Regions from separate parts of the Paenibacillus sp. FSL H8-0317 genome, predicted to be linked through region 3. Evidence: riboswitches for the same ligand, from Rfam matches in the RefSeq annotation. Region 3 holds a riboswitch; each other region holds the start of a gene.
The links. A riboswitch is a leader RNA that binds a small molecule or an ion and turns the genes downstream of it on or off. The one in region 3 is predicted to bind S-adenosylmethionine.
Positions count from the first base shown of each region.

Region 1: another riboswitch for S-adenosylmethionine. It lies ahead of MHB43_RS26900 (methionine ABC transporter ATP-binding protein); the one in region 3 lies ahead of mmuP (S-methylmethionine permease).
Region 2: another riboswitch for S-adenosylmethionine. It lies ahead of metA (homoserine O-succinyltransferase); the one in region 3 lies ahead of mmuP (S-methylmethionine permease).

Region 1 is NZ_CP150294.1:6,006,538-6,009,822, reverse strand. Features, by position in the region: gene MHB43_RS26910 (heme A synthase) at 1-574, shown strand, start outside; gene MHB43_RS26905 (Cthe_2314 family HEPN domain-containing protein) at 766-1,482, shown strand; SAM riboswitch class I at 1,619-1,760, shown strand; gene MHB43_RS26900 (methionine ABC transporter ATP-binding protein) at 1,887-2,921, shown strand; gene MHB43_RS26895 (methionine ABC transporter permease) at 2,922-3,285, shown strand, end outside.
Region 2 is NZ_CP150294.1:2,025,627-2,028,911, forward strand. Features, by position in the region: gene MHB43_RS09485 (HRDC domain-containing protein) at 1-35, shown strand, start outside; gene corA (magnesium/cobalt transporter CorA) at 106-1,041, opposite strand; SAM riboswitch class I at 1,493-1,616, shown strand; gene metA (homoserine O-succinyltransferase) at 1,852-2,769, shown strand; gene MHB43_RS09500 (PLP-dependent transferase) at 2,794-3,285, shown strand, end outside.
Region 3 is NZ_CP150294.1:6,310,045-6,313,329, forward strand. Features, by position in the region: gene mmuP (S-methylmethionine permease) at 1-1,385, opposite strand, end outside; SAM riboswitch class I at 1,478-1,579, opposite strand; gene MHB43_RS28285 (Ger(x)C family spore germination protein) at 1,650-2,858, opposite strand; gene MHB43_RS28290 (GerAB/ArcD/ProY family transporter) at 2,855-3,285, opposite strand, start outside.

The DNA of each region.
Region 1 (3,285 bases), 300 kb from region 3:
ACTGCATTTCGGCTTTGCACTGATTGCTTTTGCCAGTTCCCTAATGATGGCGCTGGGCATAAGGCAGGAGGCCAAAGATGGTGGATTGGAGCGCCTGAACAAATACCCTCGGGTCACTAAAAAATTCAGGAATCTGGTCTGGTTCTCCACCATTTACACATATCTCGTGGTATACACGGGTGCATTTGTGAGCCACACGGATTCTGCCGGCGGATGTTCCGGATTTCCGCTCTGTAACGGGCAGATTATTCCTGAGCTTTCAGGTGGGGTAGCGGTTGCTTTTGCTCACCGTGCAGCAGCTGCGTCGCTCGTGATTGTTATCGCAATCCTGGGTCACTTCGCTTACCGTAATCATCCGGACAACAAGGAAATGCGTACTCTTGGTGTGGTATCCGTTGTTCTTATTCTGATGCAAGTAGTCATTGGTATTTTCATGATGGTGACAATGAACCGTCCGGAAGTATACATGTTCGTAGCTCTTGCTCATATGCTGGATATCGCCCTATTGTTCGGAGTCTTAACGTATATGAGTTTCCTGGTGTACAAGCTGCATCGCCCGGTTAATCGATTCTAAGATATAGCTCCATTCTTGTGGGCTAAACATGAAAGTTCACCATCCAGTGATGTACATCATTGGACAGGTGGACTTTGTTTGATGTCAGGGGGATCAGGGCAACCTATGGCAAGCAGCAATTACACGGAATGGATGATGTGTTACGTTTACGGTGATGAATTCTTGTTGATTTGGAAAAGAGGAGGTTAGATATGCTGCGAACGTTGTTGGGGGAAAAGCCACGTATAAACGAAGGTAAATTGAAGGCAGCGATGGACGCAATGGCGCATACGCTTGAGCTATTTCAACGACAAATGCATGTGGACCATGATCCCACGCATGACTATCGGAAGCTGTATGTGTGGACGCAGGGACTCATCTCCTCACTGGATGAACTGGAGCAAAGCTGTTTCGCTGCTGCTCATTTTCGCAAAAAGGTCGTTGCAGGTTCAACGGACGATATGACGCCGACTGAAAAAGCCGAGTATGCCCGGTATGTGTATTTCTACAAAGATGGCTTTATCCGCTGCTTTGCCATTCTGGATAAAGTAGGCACGGTATTAAATGAAATATTCCAGCTGAATACTTCCAATACCAAAGCGCATTTTTCTTATTTTACGGTGTTAAGGCAGTTCGATTATGCGAGGGAGCATCATGATCTTGCGTTGCAATTAATACAGATCAAGGACTCTTATCGTGAACCGATGAGCAAGCTGCGCAAACGACGTAATATGGAAATTCACTACATGAACTCTGAAATGCATGATGACCTGTGGCAGTTACATCAGACCCTGCAAGGTAAAGTGAAATTGGAGGATCTGAATCAGCATGTGCAGGAAATGCGTCAGGGCGTGGATATGGTCTGTGAAACGTTAACAGCCTCTTATAGTTATATCAACAAAATATGGAAAAGAAATAATTCCCTTTGACAAATCGGAATACTTGGAATATACTGAGTTTCAATTAGAATGTTACAGTGACAAAGATTGAACTGATATTTCAAAAGTTACGTTCACATTATAAAGCATAAACTACATGAACTTATAAAATCCTACAACAACATATTTCTTATCGAGAGCGGCGGAGGGACAGGCCCGATGAAGCCCGGCAACCGATTTGTAACGACATGATACATGTATCATTCGTTATAGATGTTAGGTGCTAATTCCTACAAAATGGTGCGAGACACGATTTTGGCAGATGAGAAGGTATATTCTTTCACGTAAAGAGCCCTCTTTGTATCTGCAAAGGGCTCTTTTTTTGTACTTTAAGGGGAGTTTTCCTTTAGATCGGGTAAAGATACATGTAGGTGGTTGGAAAGGGGCAAGTGCGATTGATTGAATTAAAAGGTTTAACGAAAACGTACGGCAAAGGGGCAAAATCTACAACAGCGTTGTCCAAGCTGAATTTGAGCATACAAAAGGGCGAAATCTACGGAGTGATTGGCCATTCCGGAGCGGGCAAAAGCACATTGATTCGCTGTATTAATTTGCTGGAACGGCCTACGGAGGGTGAAGTATGGGTTGACGGAATCAACCTGACTGAACTGAGCAAAACCGAATTACAGCAACAGAGACGCAAAATTGGGATGATTTTTCAACACTTTAATCTGTTATCCTCGGCAACGGTATATGACAATGTAGCTTTTCCACTAAAGCTTGTGAATACACCCAAGGAAGCCATTGATCGCAAAGTGAAGGAAATGCTGGCACTGGTTGGTCTGGAGCACCATAGCAGCAAATATCCGGCTCAATTATCGGGTGGTCAGAAACAACGTGTAGGGATTGCGAGAGCACTAGCAAGTGATCCGAATGTACTTCTCTGTGATGAGGCTACTTCAGCACTTGATCCGCAGACGACAAATTCAATCCTGAAGTTACTACTCGACATTAATGAAAAGTACAACCTTACGATTGTACTGATTACACATGAGATGCATGTCATTCAGAACATCTGTGACAAGGTGGCTGTCATTCATCAAGGTGGCATTGTGGAACAGGGACCTGTAACAGACGTGTTCCTGAAGCCGCAACATGCGATTACGCGGGACTTCATGATGCGTGACCAAGAAGCTGGACTTGCTCTGGAAGAGACCGCTCTGGCGAATGCAGGCGTTGAATTGCAGGCAGGTGTTGCTTCCAAACTTGTGAAGATATCTTTTCTGGGTAACAAAACATATGAAGCGATTTTGTCCAGAACGGTACGTAAAACGGGAGTGGATTTTGCCATCCTGCAAGGAACGATCTCTACGATTAAACAGGTTCCTTATGGACAGCTGACCGTTCGGTTCGAGGGTGATTCAAATGCGATTGATCGGACGATATTAGAATTAACCGCTGAGGGACTTGATGTGGAGGTGCTTCGTTAGATGGATTTTTCAACCGTACGTTGGGAAGAGGTTGGTAAAGCTTCCATAGAGACACTGCAAATTTTGGGTGTATCAGGCTTGTTTACCGTTATCTTAGGTTTACCGCTCGGAGTACTGCTGTTCATGACAGCCCGATCTGCTTCGATTAAGTCACGGGCAGTGTACACTATACTATCCCTGATTGTGAATATTTTGCGCTCAGTCCCATTTATCATATTGATTGTTGCTCTTATTCCATTCACTCGTATACTCGTTGGTACAGCTACAGGAGTGTTAGGTGTTATACCACCTTTAGTTATTTCAGCAGCTCCTTACTTTGCTCGATTGGTGGAGACAACGTTGCGAGAAGTTGATCGGGGTGTCA
Region 2 (3,285 bases), 3.0 Mb from region 3:
GTCGGCACGCAGAGACAGAGAAGAATGCTGGTTAATGATCAGAAATGAAAAAAGACGAGGCGTTTCTCCCGGAGGAGCGCTTCGTCTTTGTTATTTCATATGAGTTCATACCCAGTCTTTCTTGCGGAAAATGAAGAACATGCTCAGGCCCAGGGTAACCATCAGGCCAATCACAACAAAATAGCTGTATTTCCAGTTAAGCTCTGGCATATTCGTAAAGTTCATGCCGTATATACCCGTAATGACCGTCAGCGGCATGAAGACCGTGGTAATAGCGGTAAATACACGCATGATCTCATTCGCCCGGTTCGCAATACTGGATTGGTAGGCTTCTCGCAAGTTGCCCATCAGGTCGCGATAAGTCTCAAAGGTTTCAGATATTTTTACAGCATTCTCATAGATGTCACTGAAATATTTTTGCAGTTGATCATCGATGAGACGCAGATCTTTTTTGTTCAGGGTGTTAATGACCTCTTTCTGAGGTCCAAGCACTTTTTTCAGCCACAGAATCTCACTGCGCAGCCCGATAATCTCATTTAGATGTGACTTTTTGGTGTGCATCAGAATGTCTTCCTCAAGCTTCTCGATCCGTGCTTCGATTCGGTCACCTACGGTGAAATAATTATCAACAATCAAGTCAACCAGCAAATACAGCAGACGATCCGGTGTACTGATTTCCTGTTCCCACAGGATTGGTTTCAGTGTGCGCAATTCGCTGACCTTTTGCTTGGTAACACTAATAATGAAATGTCTGCCGAGAAACAGGTTGACCGCACGTAGAAATATCTCTTCATCATCGAAACGGATGCTATTAATCACAATAAAATAATGGTTCTCATAAATTTCAATCTTCGGACGTTGTTCTTCGTCACTAAGACAGTCTTCCACAGCCAGATCATGCATTAAGAACAGCGGCTGAAGTACCGCCAAATCGTCTACGTCTGCATCAATCCAGTAAAATCCTTCCGCTGGTGGAGTCAGCGCCTGCTGAATGTCGTCCACCGGAATAAATACACCGTTGTTTACCAACCGGATTTTCATCGTTAATCTACTCCTTCTGCACCCGCCAACTTGGCGGATATTATCATTATGGGCGCAAAAAGAACAAATCAGCCGGTCGGCAGCGGAGCCTGGAGATCAGGGCTGCGTTCACTATATAATCAAACGGAAGTCACGTCCCGCTGCCGGCATGCTGATGTCAATTCTCTATGCAGTTTGTCGGAATTCGGCTGCCAGTCAGGCCTCGGGTCGCCATCCATTTAATATGTCACCTCTCACATAAGGGTTTATAACACCTTGTTTAGTATACCGCTGGTACAAGGTGCTTTCAAGCGCAAAAATGTGTCTATTTCGCGCCCTGAGGCAGTGTATGACAATGGATGATGAACGGTTCCGATCTGGGAAGCAGACATCGAACTGCATCTTGACGTGAGGGCATTAATGTAATAAAGTAGACGGTGAACCATATTTAATTACAATCTAATACAGCGAAATCTTATCAAGAGTAGGTGGAGGGACTGGCCCGATGAAACCCGGCAACCGGCGGTATACCGCACGGTGCTAATTCTTGCAGCGACTAAGTGTCAAGTGGCACTGTTGTAACTGAGAGATGAGAGAGGCGCATATCTTTTTTACATATGACCTTTCTCGAAATCCGAGGAAGGTCTTTGTTATATGCCCCGACTTCTCAGCAGTGATTTTCGCTAAGGAACTTGAGGTTGTTTGTAACGTTGGATGAAAGAGCAATTCAATGTTTTTACAAGCTCAAGGCAGTCTATAACTGTATTGATGTGAAGACATCAAGCCAGGGGTGGCTGCATCTATCTATGCACAAGGAGGAGTTAGATTTATATGCCAATCAAAATACCCGATACTCTACCAGCAAAAGAAGTACTTGAAGGAGAGAATATCTTCGTCATGGATGAAACTTCTGCATATCAGCAGGATATTCGTCCACTCCGTATCGCTATATTAAACCTGATGCCCACAAAGGAAACGACCGAAACACAATTGCTTCGTCTGGTGGGAAACACGCCTATTCAGGTGGATGTCGTTCTCGTACATCCCAAATCCCATACGTCGAAGAATACGTCTCAGGAGTATTTGGATCTGTTCTATAAAACCTTTGATGAGATTGAGCACCGCCGTTTCGATGGAATGATCATTACGGGTGCACCGGTGGAACAGATGGATTTCGAAGACGTGAACTATTGGAATGAAATCCAGGAAATCTTCGAATGGACCAAAACCAATGTGACTTCAACCCTCCACATATGCTGGGCTTCCCAGGCGGGTTTATACCATCATTTTGACGTACCCAAGGTTGCACTTGATGAGAAGTGTTTTGGGGTTTTCCCACATACCATCAATAAACCACATGTTCCGTTGTTGCGTGGGTTCGATGAAGTATTCAACGTTCCACATTCCCGTCATACGGAAGTGAGACGCGAAGATATTGAAAAGAATACGAATTTAGAGATTTTGGCTGAATCCGAGGAAGCGGGGATTTTCCTGGTTGCTACCAAAGACGGCAAACAGATTTTTGCCACAGGACATGCCGAGTATGACCCGTTCTCATTAAAATGGGAGTATGACCGGGATGCAGCCAAAGGGTTGGATATCGCATTGCCTAGACATTATTATCCGAATGACGACCCTTCCCGTGTGCCACCGGCTACTTGGCGCGCTCATGCCAACTTATTATTCTCTAACTGGCTCAATTACTATGTGTATCAAGAAACACCTTACGATATTGGCCCGCAAATCTAATCGAGATTACAGGAGGATGCAGCAATGGAAGACAACAACAAGTTGAAAATCGAAAGCCGCTTAGCACAAATTGGGTCCATCAATGAACCGGTAACAGGCGCCATTAACTTTCCGATCTATCAATCCACTGCGTTTCGCCACCCGAAGCTTGGACAAAGCACGGGATTTGATTATATTCGTACGACTAATCCAACCCGTAAAGTATTGGAAGAAGCCGCCGCAGCGCTGGAGTCCGGTGATGCAGGGTTTGCCTGTAGCTCGGGAATGGCCGCGCTGCAAACGATCTTTGCCATGTTTGGTCAAGGGGATCATCTGATTGTATCGCTGGATCTGTATGGTGGAACCTATCGTCTGCTGGAACGTATTCTGTCCCGTTTCGGCGTAACTGCTAGTTATGTGGATACGAATGACCTTGCAGCACTGGAGAAGGTTCGTCAGCCGAATACCAAAGCTGTATTTATTGAGACACCAACCAATCCACTGATGATGATCACCGATGTGGAAGCCGTTGCTTCC
Region 3 (3,285 bases):
TGTCCTCTTTTCTTATTCACACGTTCTGTCAGATAATAAGCAGCGTAACATAATGCGATAAACGGAACCCCACAATACAGCGCAATTCGCTGTGTCGGGTCAAAGGCAATACCTATGCATGAAGCCAGGCATAATATAAATGAAACAATCGGTACCACCGGATAGAGTGGTGTGCGGTACACCAGATCTTTGACCGCATGGCCTTCACGGATATATTGTCTGCGGAACATGTATTGGGAGGCACTGATGCTCATCCATACTGCAACAACAGCCAGACCTGAAATGGAAACCAGTGTTATATATACGGTACCTGGCGCAATGATGCTGGACAGCAAGGCCAGCGCACCACCTACCATGCTGATCAGAAGTGCATTCAGTGGTACCCCACTTTTGGTCAATTTGGCAAACCACGGAGAGATCGTTCTTTTGTCAGCCAAAGACCAGAGCATCCGTGAAGATGCATACAAGCCCGAATTGGCAGCAGAGAGAATCGCCGTCAGAATAACAAAGTTCATAATGTCTGCTGCATAGGGTACACCCACCCGTTCCATTACCGCTACAAACGGACTTTCCAGTACACTGGCATCCGACATGGGCAGTAAGGCCGACAAGATAATGATCGTTCCGATGAAGAAAATAACTAAACGCCACAGCGTTGTATGAATAGCCTTCGGTATCGTCTTTTCCGGGTTCTCCGTCTCACCGGCAGCAATGCCGATTAATTCGGTGCCTGAGAAGGCAAAGTTTACAGCAAGCATGGTCATCAATATCGCTGTAGCCCCATGAGGGAACCACCCGGATGCGGTAATGTTCGATAGAAACGGCGCTGGTTCAGCATCCGCCATCGGAATGAACCCAAACATGGCTGCGCCACCGATAATAATGAAGATTACGATAGTCACTACTTTTACAGATGAGAACCAGAACTCGGATTCCGCAAATAATTTCACCGTTAAAGCGTTAAACAGAAAGATCATCAGGGCAAAGAGCGCGCTCCATATCCATACGTTCACCGATGGGAACCAGCGCTGCATCAGCAATCCGGCGGCTGTGAATTCGGAGCCAAGCGCAACAGTCCAGGTTAACCAGTATAACCAAGCCACCGTGTAGCCTGTTGCTGGTCCGATATATTTGGCTGCATAACTATGAAATGCTCCCGTCTCTGGCATATGAACAGACAGTTCACCAAGACAGAGCATCACCAGATATACAACGATGGCTCCGATCAGATAGGACAGAATGGTACCCAGTGGTCCCGCTTGCTGAATGGTGTAACCTGAGCTGAGGAATAATCCCGTTCCAATAACTCCTCCGAGAGAGAGCATGACCACATGCCGTGCCTGCATTTTCCGCTGAAAATGCCCTTTGTCGTTGTTGTTCTCCATACCTGCTGCTCCCCTACTTCTTCATCCAGAAAAAACAAAAAAGACCCACTCTGCCTAAAGAGTGCGCCGTTACTGACAAATAAAAACAAACGCTCCTATCTATCAGGCTTTCACCCGCTGGAATTAGCACAGTATCCTTCAGATCTGTTGCTGAGGTTTCTAAGGGCCAGTCCCTCCACCTCTCTGGATAAGAAAATGATTTTTTATAAATATAGCGATCTATCATGAATGTGTCAACATTTAAATCATAAATGAAACACATCGCTATTCGGTGGATGATCCCGGATTGGTAATGCTAATCTTCACATCGTACGTAATTGGCACGGTACTAAAAATGTTATCCCAATCATCTTTGACTTTCTTCCATGTTTTGGGCTCTTTAATACGTAAGCTATCCCGAAAATCCGCAACATCCACTTTGTAGGTATGCTGCAGCTTGTATAACACCTGACGAATCTGTTGTTCCGCCAGTTCAGCAAATTCTTTTTCCAGTTCCCCGCGATAAGCCCCTTTTTCCTCTCTTTCGGGAGCACGCCAATCCTCCATTAACCAGCCTTCGGATTCGGTCTTTACATGGAATGAAATATCATTGCCAACAACCTTGGGAATTACTTTTGTTTTCTTCTTTTTCATTTCATATACAACAGTGAATCCCTCTTTGTTGTAAGTCTTCAAGACGCCTCCTCTTTCCTTAGGCCTGAGCCACGATAAACCTTCCAGATCCGTTTGACTTAGTTCTCCAATAAACTTGGTTGTTTTCCCATCGAATATGCTGCCACCTGAGAACTTGCCCTCTCCATTGGAGTACAGTACATTCTGGAGCAAGAAACTGGAACCAGATTGCATTTGGGCATCTAATTTGGAGAGCAAAACAGGGTCAAGGATTTTGTTGGACAAGTATGAATTACCGGTAATTCCTGTTAGATAAAATGCTGGAATCCGAGAGGGATCATCCGAAGTCAGGACATCCACGGCGCGATGATGACTTATCAGCACCAGACAATTTGGACGAATATCGTTATCCCGAAGTACAAAATCCAGCAGCTGGTCCAGACCATACTTTTTGGCAATATCCTTGGAGACAACGATGACCTTTAGATGATGTCCGATAAGTGGACGGTCTCGCCTTAGTGCAAACTGACGAAAGATTTGCAGCAACGAATCTCCAGTAAGCTGTTCATTGGAATAGGAAGTCTTTCCCGAAGCAGGTGAACCGGATTGTCCGCCCTGTTTACTGTTCGAACCGCCCGTCCCGGGAGCAATCTGCACGGTAGCCGTTATATAATTATTCTTTGGATACTTTCCTCCCTGGGCAGCGATGTCCTTCTCAAATTCTGTTTCTTTCGCGATATCGATCCCGAGACCAACATAGACACTTAGTTCCTCGATCTCCCTACTGCTCCAGCATCCGGATATTACCAGAAGAACGGACAAAGCAAAGGCTACACGTAAAAGCATAAAAATACGAATCATGCTTGCTTGCCTCCCTTTTTGCGAATCAGACTTATTAACAGCAGCAACAGAGGTAAAATGGCAAAAAGAAGCACGGATAGATTGCCCAACATATCACCCAGTGCAAAAGTTTCATCCACGGTTTTCGGCATTAATGCTGTTAGATATATTACTGGCAGAAAGGCGTACATAATGACCTTGATCTTCTTCGTACGAAATAAATCCCGAATGCCCACCGAAGCGCAATAGTGTGTGATCGTGAAACTCGAGAAGATCTGCATAATCCAGATGACCAGTAGCAGGGATTCGAACCGTTCAAAGATCAAACCTTGAATCTCGAAGCTTCTAACCAGATCGAGCGTGGGCCAAGTACGTGTTTTGATGCCGTCGAGTGACAGACTGCCTACAACCATCACAACAGTAATCAGATAAATCATAGTCGATATGA